One region of the Kribbella sp. NPDC055071 genome, then DNA from elsewhere that is predicted to be linked to it. Evidence: riboswitches for the same ligand, from Rfam matches in the RefSeq annotation. Region 1 holds a riboswitch; the other holds the start of a gene.

Region 1 (7,381 bases):
CAGTTGGAGAGCCATGGCCTGGTCGTGGCCCACGGCAACCATTACGACGGCGACGCGATCGTGATCGCGCGGGTGGCGGCGGAGTTCGCGGCGTACGGGATCGAGCCCCGGCATCTGCGGCCGTTCCGTACGGCGGCCGACCGGGAGGCCGGCCTGATCGAGCAGGTCACCGGCCCGCGCCGGACCGAACAGACCGAGGAGCTGGCCGCGCTCGCGGTCCGGTTGCACTCGGCACTCGTCCGGTCGCGGCTGCCGCGCTAGTGCCCATGAGGGACACCGTGGGCCTGCCCGGGCCTGGCCCGCGGAGTAGGCTGAACGTGTGCGCGAAGTCGACGTGGTCGGAGTCCGGGTGGAGATGCCCTCGAGTCAGCCGATCGTGCTGCTGAAGGAGGTCGGCGGGGAGCGGTATCTGCCGATCTGGATCGGCGCGGCCGAAGCCAGTGCGATCGCCTTCGCCCAGCAGGGCATGGAGCCGCCGCGGCCGCTGACGCACGACCTGTTCGCCGAGACGATCCGGGTGCTCGGGCACACGCTGAGCCAGGTCCGGATCGTGAACCTGACCGACGGTGTCTTCGAGGCGATCCTGGTCTTCGACGACAAGACCGAGCTGTCCGCCCGGCCGTCGGACTCGATCGCGCTCGCGCTGCGGACCGGGACACCGGTGTTCTGCGCCGAGGAGATCCTGGCCGAGGCGGGGATCCCCGTCCCGGACAGTGAGACCGACGGCGCGGACGAGGTGGAGGAGGAAGAGGAGGTCGAACGCTTCCGCGAGTTCCTCGACCAGGTGACCCCGGAGGACTTCGACAAGAGCTGAACCGGTCCGCTCCGGTCACCGGCTGAGGACAAGACCAGATAGGTAACGATTCGTACGACGGCCGCGACACGCTCCCGGCTCGACGCGGTTGTCGTTGACCCTGTTTGGTCGGCGGCTTACCTTGAAGGAGTCGTGGGGTGCTGTTACTCCACGGATGTGAACCGTTCCAGTCGGTATCCAGGGAGGCTCAGGCGTGACACGCACCGGGGACACGGATCTGACGGCGCAGTCGACGTCCGAAGCACGCGCCGAGGCGGCCGCCGCCGCCGGCGTGCAGGGTCTGCTCTTCGACGACGACCTGCGGCCGATGCCGGAGGACGTCGGGTTCCGCGGCCCGACGGCGTGCGCCGCGGCCGGGATCACCTACCGTCAGCTCGACTACTGGGCCCGCACCGGCCTGGTCTCGCCGTCCGTCCGGCCCGCGACCGGCTCCGGCACGCAGCGGCTGTACGGGTTCCGTGACGTCCTGTTGCTGAAGGTGATCAAGCGGCTGCTCGACGCCGGGATCTCGCTGCAGCAGATCCGGACCGCGATCGCCCACCTGAGCAAGCGGGGGATCGACGACCTGACCCAGATCACGCTGATGAGCGACGGCGCCTCGGTGTACATGTGCACCTCGCCGGACGAGGTCATCGACCTGCTGGCCGGTGGCCAGGGTGTGTTCGGGATCGCACTCGGTGGTGTCTGGCGTGAGGTCGAGGGCTCGCTCTCCGAGCTGCCGACCGAGCGTGCCGATGGTCACGACGGCGACGCCGAGTCGCAGTCGCACGCGAACGACGAGCTCGCCGCCCGTCGCCGCGCCCGCATGACGGGCTGAGGTACCCTTTGCTCTAGCCGTACACAGCACTCGGGAGAGACCCGTTGAACCGGGCGCCGAAGGGGCAATTCCTCCCCGGAACCTCTCAGGCCCATGGACCGAGTGTCATAGGCGACTCTGAAGCGTGCGCGTCACCGCGCGGGTAACAGAGGGGGAGGCGACCGGAAGCACTGTCTGCATACGGAGCCTCTTGATGAACAACTCACCCCAGGTCTCGGCCACCTTCGCCGACCGGCACATCGGTCCGCGCCGGGACGAGATCGACCGGATGGTCCAGACCCTCGGGTACGACGATGTCGACGCGCTCGTGGATGCGGCCGTCCCGGCGTCGATCCGCTCGGCCGAGGCGCTCCGGCTGCCCGAGCCGGCCTCCGAGGTCGACGCGCTGACCGAGCTTCGCCAGCTCGCCGCCCGCAACCAGGTCGCCACCTCGATGATCGGCCAGGGCTACTACGGCACGTTCACGCCGAGTGTGATCGTCCGCCGCCTGGTCGAGAACCCGGCCTGGTACACGGCTTACACGCCGTACCAGCCGGAGATCTCCCAGGGCCGCCTCGAGGCGCTGCTGAACTTCCAGACCGTCGTCTCCGACCTGACCGGTCTCCCGACCGCGAACGCGTCCCTGCTCGACGAGGGCACCGCGGCGGCCGAGGCGATGACGCTGGCTCACCGGTCGAACAAGAAGAGCAAGTCCGAGCGCTTCCTGGTCGACGCCGACTGCTTCGCCCAGACGATCGCCGTGGTCCAGACCCGGGCCGAGGCGCTCGGGATCCAGGTCGTCGTCGCTGACACCACCGACGGTCTGCCGGACGGCGACTTCTTCGGTTTCCTGGTGCAGTACCCGGGCTCCGGCGGTGTGGTCCGCGACCTCAAGCCGCTGATCACCGCGGCGCACGGGCGCGACACTCTGGTCGCGGTCGCCTCCGATCTGCTCGCTCTGACCGTGCTGCAGGCTCCGGGTGAGGCCGGCGCGGACATCGTGGTCGGATCGTCGCAGCGCTTCGGCGTGCCGCTGTTCTACGGCGGTCCGCACGCGGGCTTCATGTCCGTTCGGGCCGGTTTGGAGCGATCGTTGCCCGGTCGCCTTGTCGGTGTCTCGGTCGACGCTGACGGCGCACCGGCGTACCGGCTGGCGTTGCAGACGCGTGAGCAGCACATCCGTCGCGAGAAGGCGACGTCCAACATCTGTACGGCGCAGGTCCTGCTGGCCGTGGTCGCGTCGATGTACGCCGTCTACCACGGGCCCGAGGGGCTCGAGGCGATCGCCGAGCGGGTGCACAACTACGCCGGCAAGCTGGCCGAGTCACTGCGTGCGGGCGGCGTGGAGGTCGTGCACAACGACTTCTTCGACACCGTGCTCGCCCGCGTCCCAGGTCAGGCCGCGGATGTGGTCGACGCGGCCCGGCAGAACGGCATCTGGCTGCGGCAGGTGGACGCGGACCACGTCGGCATCTCCTGCGACGAGAAGACCGACGCCGCCGTACTGACCCGGGTTTGTCAGTCCTTCGGCGTCCGGTACGACGACTCCCACGCCGCGCCCGCGATCGCGGTGCCGCGGACGACGGACTACCTGACCCACCCGGTCTTCAACACGCACCGGTCCGAGACGGCGATGCTGCGGTACCTGCGCAAGTTGTCCGACATGGACTACGCGCTGGACCGCGGGATGATCCCGCTCGGATCCTGCACGATGAAGCTGAACGCGACCACCGAGATGGAAGCGGTCACCTGGCCGGAGTTCGCGGACATGCACCCGCTGGCGCCGATCGAGGACGCGGCCGGGTACGTGACGCTGATCGCTCAGCTCGAGCGCTGGCTGGCCGAGGTCACCGGGTACGCGCGGGTGTCGATCCAGCCGAACGCGGGCTCGCAGGGTGAGCTCGCCGGCCTGCTCGCGATCCGCGGGTATCACCGGGCCCAGGGCAACGACAATCGCAACGTCTGCCTGATCCCGGCCAGCGCGCACGGTACCAACGCGGCCTCCGCGGTGATGGCCGGCATGAAGGTGGTCGTTGTCAAGGGCAACGACGACGGCACGATCGACCTGGACGACCTGCGGGCCAAGGCGTCCGAGCACGCGGCGAAGCTGGCCGCGATCATGATCACCTACCCGTCCACGCACGGCGTGTACGAGGAGAGCGTGACCGAGGTCTGCCGGATCGTCCACGACCACGGCGGCCAGGTGTACGTCGACGGCGCGAACCTGAACGCGTTGCTGGGTCTGGCCAAGCCCGGTGAGTTCGGCGGCGACGTCTCGCATCTGAACCTGCACAAGACGTTCTGCATCCCGCACGGCGGTGGTGGCCCGGGTGTGGGCCCGGTCGCGGTCGCCGCGCACCTGGCCCCGTACCTGCCGAATCACCCGCTGCTGGACCAGGCCGGTCCGGAGTCCGGGGTCGGCCCGATCAGCGCGGCGCCGTTCGGGTCTGCGGGCGTGCTGGCGATCTCGTGGGCCTACATCCGGATGATGGGTGCCGAGGGCCTGACCGATGCGACGAAGGCCGCGGTGCTGACGGCGAACTACGTGGCCAAGCGGCTCGAGGGCGTCTTCCCGGTCCTCTACACCGGCGAGAACGGGCTGGTCGCGCACGAGTGCATCCTGGATCTGCGGCCGATGACCAAGGAGACCGGGATCAGCGTCGACGACGTCGCGAAGCGGCTGATCGACTACGGCTTCCACGCGCCGACGATGTCGTTCCCGGTCGCGGGCACGCTGATGGTCGAGCCGACGGAATCCGAGGATCTCGGTGAGCTCGACCGGTTCTGCGACGCGATGATCGCGATCAAGCACGAGATCGACCGGGTCGCGGCGGGGGAGTGGCCGGCCGGCGACAACCCGCTGGTGAACGCCCCGCACACCGCCTCGGCCGTGATCAACGACAAGTGGGAGCACGCCTACACCCGCGAGGAGGCCGCCTTCCCGCGGTCGGTCGACCGGGCCTCGAAGTACTGGCCGCCGGTCCGTCGCATCGACGGCGCCTACGGCGACCGCAACCTCGTATGCTCGTGTCCCGCGCCGGAGGCGTTCGAGTAGGACCACTGGAGGTTGGTGTGACCGACGTACGTCCCGATACTGCCGCTGCGCTGTACGCCGGGGTCGCGACGGCCCAGAGCGAGACCAAGGTGCCGTCGCTGACCGCCGGGGTGATCCGGGACGGCGCGTTGGTGTGGACCGGGTCGCGCGGGCGCGTCGTGAACGCCGACGGGCTCGCGCCGGGTCCGAACGTGCAGTACCGGATCGGGTCGATCACCAAGACGATGACGGCCGTCCTGATCATGCAGTGTCGCGACGACGGGTTGCTCGCGCTGAATGATGCGGTGGGCAAGCATCTGCCCGGGGTCGCGTTCGGCGGGCTGACGGTGCGACAGTTGCTGGCGCACTCGGGCGGGATGAACGCGGAGCCCGAAGGGCCGTGGTGGGAGCGGAATCCGGGCGTCTCGTTCGACGAGCTGGTCGCGGCGATGGACGAGTCGCACCGGGCCGGTGCGGCCGACAAGCGCCATCACTACTCGAACCTCGGGTACGGGCTGCTCGGCGAGATCGCGGCGCGCTTGCGGGGTGAATCGTGGCTGGACCTGGTGCAGTCCCGCGTCCTGGACCCGCTCGAGATGCGGCGTACGTCGTACTTCCCGTTCGGGCACGCGGCGCAGGGGTACTCGGTCCATCCGTTCAGCGGGCAGTTGCTGGAGGAGCCGGCATACGACTCCGATGCGATGGCGCCGGCCGGTCAGTTGTGGAGCACGATCGAGGACCTGGCCAGATTGGCGTCGTTCTGGATCGAGCCGGTGGCCGAGGTGCTGAGCCCGGACACGGTCGAGGAGATGGCGACGCCGGCCGCCGCGGATCCACGCGCCGGGCTGACCTCGTCGTACGGCCTGGGTCTGCAGTTGTCCGCCGACGACCCGCATCTGCTCGTCGGTCACACCGGCTCGATGCCTGGCTTCATGGCCGGTCTCTTCGTGGACCGGGTCCGTCGGGTCGGCGCCGTCACCCTCGGGAACGGGACCTTCGGCCGCGTGGCCGGGCTGGCCCCGGATCTGCTGCGCGTGCTGATGCGGTACGAACCACCGATCGCCCCGGAGTGGGTCCCCGAGCCCGAGCTGTCCCAAGGGGCGGACCTGCTCGGACATTGGTACTGGGGCAACACGCCGCTGACCATCTCCGTGTCCGGCGGCGATCTGACCCTCGGCGGCGGCTTCGCCACCCGCTTGATCCCCCTGGCGCACGACCTCTATCAGGCCAAAGACGGCTATTTGGCAGGCGAAAAGCTCCACGTCACCCGCACCGGTTCGACCGTCGTCCTCACCACCGCCACCTTCGAACTGACCCGCACGCCGTACGGCGAAGGAAGGTGAGGAGCGCCACTCTGGGGGTGGCTGAGTTGACACGGTGAGTGGCCGGGATAAAAGTTAGGGCTGCCTTAGTAAGGCTTGCCTTACTCGACAACTTCCCGGGAGATCTGGTGCCGCATTCTGCGCGTCTGACCGCGTTGCCCTCGCCTGTGCGCAACCCGTTCGATTCCGCGTGGCCGCTCGCTTCGACTGTGTCCGATCGAGACCGGGGGCCGTTGCCGCATGGTTCGCCGGCGGAGGTGTTACGGCGTACGGCGGAGGTCCTGGGTGAGGCCCGCGTCCCGTCGACCGGTGTCGGTGAGTCCGCGGCCCTCGACCTGATCGCGGGGTTGCTCGAGGAGAACGGCATCGACCTGAGCCACCCGCATGCCGCGGCTCATCTGCAGCCGCCGGTGCTGCAGGTCGCGGTGGACGCGGACGCACTGGCGTCGGCGTCGAACGCGTCGATGGACACGTACGACTCCGGCCCGGCGACCCTCGCGATCGAGCGCTGGGTCGTGCAGGCGCTGGCCGGCCTGGCCGGATTCGGCCCGGAGGCCGACGGCGTCCTCACGCCCGGCGGCTCGATCTCGAACCTGCTCGCCGTCCTGATCGCCCGCGACGCCGCGGCCGCCTCCGCGGGTGTCGACGTACGTCGGAATGGCCTGCACGGGCTCGATCACCCGGTCGTGTTCTGCTCCGAGCTCGCACACTTCTCGGTCCAGCGAGCCTGCGCCGCCCTCGGGCTCGGTGAGTCCGCAGCCATCACGATCGCCTCCGACGAGAACTTCCGGATGCGGACCGACGTCCTCGCCGACGAGCTGGCCAAGCCCGGCCGCATACCGGTCGCGGTCATCGCGACGGCCGGTACGACGGACTTCGGCTCGGTCGACCCGATCGCGCCGATCGCGGAGCTGGCCCGGCGGTACGGCGCGTGGATGCACGTGGACGCGGCGTACGGGTTCGGGGCGCTGTTCTCGGACCGGCTCGCGCCGTTGCTGGCCGACCTGGCGCACGCGGATTCGGTCACGCTGGACCTGCACAAGATCGGCTGGCAGCCGGCCGCGACCAGCGTGTTGCTGGTGGCCGACCGCAACCGGTTCACGGCCTTCGACCGCTCGGTCGACTACCTCAATCCGGCCGACGACATCGACTCCGGGCTGGACGGCCTGCTCGGCCGCAGCCTGCAGACCACGCGCCGTCCGGATGCGGTCAAAGTCGCGACCACGCTGACGGCATACGGACGGGCCGGACTGGGCAGAATGCTCGACACCTGCCACGAGCTCGCGCACGCCGCCGCGGCCCGGGTCGTTGCCGACAGCAACCTCGAGTTGCTGGCGCCGGTGACCCTGACCACGGTGTTGTTCCGGGTCGCGGGGCAGGGCTTGGAGGCGACCGCGGCGGACGCCCTCCAGGGC
Region 2 (7,381 bases), on a different contig from region 1:
GACGCCGCGCGAGACAGCCTCGCCGGTCACCCGGCGCATGATCGACGGATCGCCGGCGTGGAATCCGCACGCCACGTTGGCGCTCGTGACGACCTCCAGCAAAGCGCTGTCGTCACCCATCGCCCAGGAGCCGAATCCCTCGCCGAGATCCGCATTGAGATCCATCAACACCCCTCCAAGTTAGAACAGCCCGACAACGGATCGGACGGCCAGATACACAGTGAGCAGCCAGGCGGCTCCACCGACGATGAGCAGCCACCGCGGATACCTGTGCCCGCGCAGCAGGTCCGGACGCTGCCACGCGACCCACAGGAGTACGCCGACACCCAGCGGCAACAGCACGCCGTTGAAGGCACCCGCGAACACGAGCAGCCGGGCCGGCGCCGTACCAAGAGCCAGGTAGATCACCGTCGCGACCGCGATGAACAACACGATCAGAGCGGTCCGCGTCCCGTCCGACGTCTTGGTCCGGGACGTGACGAAGGTGACGGTCGTGTACGCCGCTCCGATCACCGAAGCGATCGCGCCGGCCCACAAGACCATGCCGAACGCCCGCAGCCCGAACTCACCCGCCGCCTGCTCGAACGCCGAAGCAGTCGGATTAGCAGGATCCAGTCGAGCACCACCCGCGACGACACCCAGTACGGCGAGGAACAGCGCGACCCGGATCACACCGGTGATCAGAACCCCGCCGATCGACGCCAGGCTGATTGCTCGGACGTGATGCGGTCCAGACACCCCGGAGTCGAGGAGCCGGTGTGGACCGGCGTACGTGAGGTAGCCGCCGATCGTGCCGCCGATAAGCGTGATGATCACGAGGAAGTTGAGGTCGGACGGCAGCGCGACGCTCCGCAACACCGCGCCGACGGGTGGATCCGAGGTGAAGGCGACGTATCCGGTCAGCAGCAGGATCACCGCGCCGAGAACGACCACCACGCGATCCAGTGCGACCCCGGCGCGGCGGGCCAGGAAGATGCCGATGGCAACGATCACCGAGAGCGCGGCGCCGAGTCGGGGGTCGAGTCCGATCATCGCCGACGTCCCGAGCCCGGTCCCGGCCACGTTGCCGACCGTGAAAGCCAGCCCACCAACGAAGAGCAGCGTGGCCATCGCCGTACCTAGACGCGGTGCGACCAGGTTGCCCAGCTCCTGAGCCCGGCGACCGGAGACGCCGACCACGCGCCAGACGTTCAACTGCACCGCAAGGTCCACGAGCACCGAGACCAGGATCGCGACGCCGAACGCCGAGCCGAGCGAGACCGTGAACAAGGTCGTCTGGGTCAGGAACCCGGGCCCGATCGCGGACGTGGCCGTCAGGAACATCGCGCCGATCAGTGTCGACCGGCGACCGGCCCGCATCGGGCTGTCGGGCGTCTTCCGGCCGGCCACCGGGGTGAGTTGGCGGGCATAGGGATTCGCCCGGCCGTAAGGATCGGTACGGCGGACCGGTTGGCGACTGGGTCGCCGGGTCGGTGGCTTGGCTCGATGCGGTCGGTTGGCGAGAGGTTGCGACGAAGAAGGCACAGTGGGCGCTCCTGATCGAGGGCGATAGCTGCCGGATGGTCTCCCAAAGCGATAAGTGACGACAGTGCGGTAGGTGACAGTGCGGTGAGTGACGAGCGATGACACGAGAGTAGGGATTGTTCAACAATCCTGCAAGAGTCTTGTTCTACTAAACTTTCGCTCAACGCCTTCGGTGCGCGATGATGCGGAGATGAGTACGGGTGAGGCCGACGCGGGCCGGCAGGCGTGGTTGCGGACAGTCGCCGCCGATGTCGCGCGCCTGGACCGGAGCAGCTCGGCCGAGCGGGCCGCTGACATCCTGCGTCGCAGCATCACCGAGGGCGCACTGCCGCCGGGCGCCCAGCTGTCCGAGGTCGAGCTGACCGAGGTGCTGGAGGTGAGCCGCAATACTCTCCGTGAGGCTTTCCGACTGCTCACCCATGAGGGGCTGCTGGTCTACAAGCTGCACCGCGGTGTCTTCGTCCCAGAGCTGGACGAGCAGGACGTGGTCGATCTGTACCGACTCCGCCGAGTGCTGGAGGTCGACGTCGTCCGCGGACTCACCGATCGTCATCCGGAGCTCCCGACTGGTCGGCTCGAGCCCTTGCAGGACGATGTCGAGGCTGCCGAGGCGGCGGCGCGCGCGGACCGCTGGCCGGCCGTCGGTACGGCGAACATGCGCTTCCATCAGCACCTGATCGGTCTGGCCGACAGTGCGCGGATGGACGCGATGACCGCACGACTCCTCGCGGAGTTGCGGCTCCTTTTCCACGTGATCGCGACCCCGCGCGAGCTGCACGAGCCGTATATCGCGCGCAACCGCGGGCTGTTCGAGCTGCTCGAGGCGCGCGCGTACGACGAGGCGGCGGCGGACCTGCACCAATACCTGCTCGACTCCGAACAGGGCATCCTCGCCGCGTTCCGCGCGCGCTGAATCGGCCCTGATCTGGAATTGATCCGATAAGGCCTTGCGTGGCCGCAGTCGGACCTGAGTTGATGAAGAGTGACAGTCAGCTGCGAAGGGGAGCTCAGCTCATGACCGACGGCCGGACCACCGAGACGCCGAAGTCGTATCGCCCGATTGACGCCAAGGGATTCCGGGAGTTCGTCTCGCGTGGTTGGGGTCCGGTGGACCGGTCGGTGTCCCTCCCGGCGGGTCTGGCCGACGCCGCCGCCGAGCACCGGCGGAAACTGGCCGCGGCGCTGCCGGGGCGTCGGATCGCGCTCGCGGCCGGCCGTGCGCCCGTGCGCTCGAACGACACGGACTACCAGTTCCGCGCCGACAGCGACTTCGTCTGGCTGACCGGATGCCAGGCGGAGGGCGCCGTACTGGTGATCTCCGGCGACGGCGAGGCGACGCTGTACCTGCGCGAGACCGCCGGGCCGGACGAGGCGGACTTCTTCGCGAACGCGCGCGACGGCGAGCTGTGGATCGGCCCGGTGCCCGGGCTGAAGGACTGGTCGGACGCGTTGCAGATCGCGTGCCGCCCGATCGAGGAGCTGCCGGCGGCCGTACGAGGCGCAGTCCCGTTCATCCTGTCCGTCCCGGGCGTCGAGCCGATGCTGGACGCCTTGGTCCAGACCTCGCCGACCGACGGGAACTCGCTGCGGCAGACGCTGGCCGAGCTGCGCCGGATCAAGGACGACTGGGAGCTGGATCAGCTGCGCGAGGCGGTCGCGGCCAGTGTGCTCGCGTTCGAGGATGTCGCCCGTGAGCTGCCCGAGGCGATTCGTGGCGGCGGCGAGCGGTGGCTGCAGGGCACCTTCGACCGGCGGGCGCGGACCGCGGGCAACGGCGTCGGGTATGCCTCGATTGTTGCCGCTGGCAACCATGCGCCGGTGCTGCACTGGGTCCGCAACGACGGCCCGGTCAACGAGGGTGACGTGATCCTGCTGGACGCGGGTGTCGAGACTCGCACGCTCTACACCGCCGATGTGACTCGGACCTTCCCCGCCACGGGCGAGTACACCGCGGCGCAGCGGCAGGTGCATGACCTGGTGCACAAGGCGCAGCTGGCATCACTCGAGGCCGTCAAGGTGGGAGCGCCGTACCGGGCCTTCCAGTACGAAGCGCTGCGGGTGCTCGCCGAAGGGCTGCGCGGCTGGGGTCTGCTCGACATTTCGCTCGACGAGTTGCTCGGGCCGGATGGGCAGCAGCACCGGCGCTACATCGTCTGCGGGACCGGGCACTACATCGGCCTCGACGTGCACGACTGCGACGCGTCCCGGCCGGAGGCGTATTTCGCCGGCGACATCGAGGCCGGGATGGCGCTCGCGGTCGAGCCGGGGCTCTACTTCCACCCGAACGACGAGACCGTGCCGCCGGAGCTACGCGGGATCGGCATCCGGATCGAGGACAACGTCGTCGTCCACGCGGATCGGCTGGAGATCCTGACCGAGGGCCTGCCGATCACCACCGACGGCCTGGAGCAGTGGACCCGGGCACAGATCCAGTCCCGGTGACCACTCGACCGCGGAAAGTAGTTCGTCACCAGCTGTAACATCCGCGCCCGCCGCTCCGATAGGTAGGGCGGGGGAGGGTCGTTCTCGGCCGGGCGCGTGGCAGTGGGGGGCCGCGGTCACGCGCCGGACCGAGGCGGCCCCGACTGGGAACCAGGGGGGACCCAGAGTCCTGGGGCACGGGGAGTAGTCATGAATCTTCGGGTGCGAGTAGTCCACTACGGCGATCAGCACTGGTACGCCGACATCGACGATGCCGACGACCCACAACCGGACGATCCGTTCTGGTACGTCGACCGGTGCCGATCCCAGCGGCAGGCCCTTGACACCGCCTGCGCCGAGCTACGCCTGCTGTCGAACCGCGTGGTCCGCGGCGATCACCTCGATCGCGTCCTCGACGTCACCGGCGTACCGGTCTGACCAGACTCCGGGGCCGACGCTTGTTGGGGGCGCCGGCTCCGGATTTCCGTTAACCCAAGGGCGGTACGGCGGGGCAGGTCGTGCCGCGCTTCGGGAGTTGGCGGGTGATCAGGTAGTTGTCGATGGTTGCCTGGATGCAAGGGCTCTTGTTGTAGCTGCCGTGGCCCCAGCCTTCGTAGGTCAGGAGACTTCCGTTGTGGGCTAGTTGGCGTGCGACGGACTGGGCGCCGTTGTAGCCCGTAGCTGGGTCGTGGATTGCGTTGGCCAGGAGGATGGGCGTCTTCAGGGTGTGGACCTTCAGGACGTGTTGCGGGTTGTTGGCCTTCGGCCCGCCTAGGCAGTTCGTGATGGCGAGCAGTTGGCCCGGGTACGGCATGTCGGGGTTGTCGCGGGCGATCTTCGCGACGATTCCGGCGTACTCGCGGTAGTCCCGCACGGCGAGGCCGAAGTCCTGGCAGAACGGCGCAAGCGTGTTGTTCATCAGCCCGGTGGGTACGGGCGCTTGTCCGGTCGGTGGGGTGCTGGTGTCGAGCGTCTTGAGCAGGTCGGCCAGCCCGCGCCACTGCGGGTCGTAGAACGTCCGGAACACTGCGAAGCTCAAGTAGAACGGCGAGATCGCGACGTTCGGCTGCCGTGGGTCCGGGATCTCGCCTTGGTCCGCTCGCTTCAGCAGGCCGGCCCAGAGCGCGCGGATGTCGCGGCCGTGCAGTGAACACTCCGTTGCCTGGTCGCACCACTTCACGAACTCGTCGAACGAGTCCTGCACCGGTCCCGCCTGCCGTGACAGGAAGTTCTGAGCACCTTGGGTGCTGTGGTCCAGCACGCTCTCCAGCACAGCCGCGCGAACCCGAGTCGGATAGGTCTCGGCGTACTGCGCGCCAAGTACCGTCCCGTACGACGTCCCGTGGAACGAGATCTGCTTCTCCCCAAGGGCCTTCCGAATCGCCTCCACGTCATGCACCGTCTGCCAGGTGTCGATGTGGTCGTACAGCGGGCCGGTGTGCGCGCGGCAGTCGGCGGCGAGCTCATGGTTGTAGCGGACGGTCGCGTCGAAGTCGGCCTGGCTCTTCATCAGCGGTGACGGCTGCTCGGCCAGTAGTGCGGCCGAGCACAGCACCGGGTTGCTGCGGGCGATCCCACGTGGGTCGAAGCTGACGATGTCGAAGCGATCCTGCAGGTCCGGGCTGAATCGGCTGATGCCGGTCTTGATCCGTTGGACTCCCGAGTCGCCGGGACCGCCAGGGCCGAAGATCAGGACTCCGACGCGTTCGCTCGGGACTTTCGCCGTACGCCGGGCGATGGCGAGGCCGAAGGTCGGTCCGGTGGGTTTGCGCCAGTCGATCGGAAGCTGCAGGGTCGCGCACTGCGAGCCCTTCACCACCTCCGGTTTGTCGTTGCCTTCGGGTGCGCAGTCGGACCACTGCACTCCCGTCGGCTTCGGTGTGGCGGCCGAGGCCGGCAGCGTCGCGACGCCGGCCGCCGTCAGGCCCAGGACCACACCCCACGCGGTGGTCCTGAGCAGTCTGTTCGATCTCATCCGGGAACTCTCCTCACGCTCGAGAAACTCCTTCGATCGTTCGGCAATCGCTTGCTCACCCACATCGGGGACGCCCCCTCGGCCAACCCCGGACACTGTTTGGGGGCCTTGCTAGGGTCGGTCGTCTGATGACTACCAAGCCTGCGGTGTGGTTCCGGACGGTGGCGATCGCCGAGGCGATCTCGTGGACCGGATTGCTGATCGGAATGCTGTTCAAGTACGTGCTGTCCGACAACGAGCTCGGGGTGAAGATCTTCGGCCCGATCCACGGCGGCATCTTCATCGCCTACGTGCTCACGGTCCTGCTCGTCCGTGGCCCGCTGAAGTGGTCCTGGCCGGTCACACTGGCCGCACTCGCGGCCAGCATTCCCCCACTGTTCACCTGGTTCTACGAGGTCTGGCTGGTCCGGACCGGCCGGATTGACGTTGGGCGGGCGTCCGCCGTACCGTCCGAGGCGTCAGTCAACTCAACAGCCGCATGAACCCGTGCGGGAGAGACCTGAGTACGACTCAGGCGCCGTAGGAGCAACTCTCCCCAAGAATCTCTCAGGCACCTTCACCGCACGGGCGAGGCATCTCTGGAGGACGACGGGTCCAACAGAGCGGGGAGGACACCAAACGGTCAACGGCGACCGGAAGGAACCTCCACACGATGGCGATCAGCGTCTTCGATCTGTTCAGTATCGGGATCGGCCCGTCGAGCTCCCACACCGTGGGACCGATGCGCGCCGCCCGCACCTTCGCACTCGGTCTCGCCGACGCGGGTCTGTTGCCCGCGACGACGAAGGTCGAGGCCCAGCTCTTCGGCTCGCTCGGCGCGACCGGGCACGGGCACGGTAGTAACAAGGCGGTGATCCTCGGCCTCGAGGGCTCGGACCCGGAGACCGTCGTCACGCATGCGGTCGACGCGCGGGTCGAGACGATCCGGGAGCGCGGCCGGCTGCTGCTCGCCGGTACGCACGAGATCGCGTACGACGAGAACACCGACCTGATCATGCACCGGCGCAAGACGCTGCCGTACCACCCGAACGGGATGACGTTCGTGGCTCGCGGCGCGGATGGCGTCGTACTGCGGGAACGCACGTACTACTCGGTCGGTGGTGGATTCGTTGTCGACGAGAACGCGGCAGCGGGGGACCGGATCGTGCCGGACACGACTCCGCTGAAGTATCCGTTCACCACCGGCGCGGAGTTGCTCGACCGGTGCCGGGAGTCGCAGCTGTCGATCAGCGAGGTGATGCTCGCGAACGAGCTCGCCTGGCGGACCGAGGACGAGATCCGCGCCGGTCTGCTGCACATCTGGCAGGTGATGCAGGACTGCGTGCGTGAGGGCTGCGAGACCGAGGGCATCCTGCCGGGCGGTCTCAAGGTGCCGCGGCGGGCGCATGCGCTGCACACCAAGCTCACCCACGATCCCTGGTCGGTCGATCCGCTCAAGGTGATGGACTGGGTCAACCTGTT

What was found. A riboswitch is a leader RNA that binds a small molecule or an ion and turns the genes downstream of it on or off. The one in region 1 is predicted to bind glycine.
Region 2: another riboswitch for glycine. It lies ahead of ACWF4Z_RS17285 (L-serine ammonia-lyase); the one in region 1 lies ahead of gcvP (aminomethyl-transferring glycine dehydrogenase).

The regions. Positions count from the first base shown of each region.
Region 1 is NZ_JBSGUS010000001.1:33,197-40,577, forward strand. Features, by position in the region: gene ftsR (transcriptional regulator FtsR) at 1-261, shown strand, start outside; gene ACWF4Z_RS00195 (bifunctional nuclease family protein) at 320-814, shown strand; gene ACWF4Z_RS00200 (MerR family transcriptional regulator) at 1,008-1,631, shown strand; glycine riboswitch at 1,653-1,742, shown strand; gene gcvP (aminomethyl-transferring glycine dehydrogenase) at 1,825-4,665, shown strand; gene ACWF4Z_RS00210 (serine hydrolase domain-containing protein) at 4,683-5,987, shown strand; gene ACWF4Z_RS00215 (pyridoxal phosphate-dependent decarboxylase family protein) at 6,176-7,381, shown strand, end outside.
Region 2 is NZ_JBSGUS010000009.1:194,648-202,028, reverse strand. Features, by position in the region: gene ACWF4Z_RS17320 (LamB/YcsF family protein) at 1-165, opposite strand, end outside; gene ACWF4Z_RS17315 (NRAMP family divalent metal transporter) at 181-1,524, opposite strand; gene ACWF4Z_RS17310 (GntR family transcriptional regulator) at 1,715-2,437, shown strand; gene ACWF4Z_RS17305 (aminopeptidase P family protein) at 2,539-3,966, shown strand; gene ACWF4Z_RS17300 (hypothetical protein) at 4,156-4,383, shown strand; gene ACWF4Z_RS17295 (alpha/beta fold hydrolase) at 4,433-5,920, opposite strand; gene ACWF4Z_RS17290 (DUF3817 domain-containing protein) at 6,049-6,402, shown strand; glycine riboswitch at 6,400-6,492, shown strand; gene ACWF4Z_RS17285 (L-serine ammonia-lyase) at 6,573-7,381, shown strand, end outside.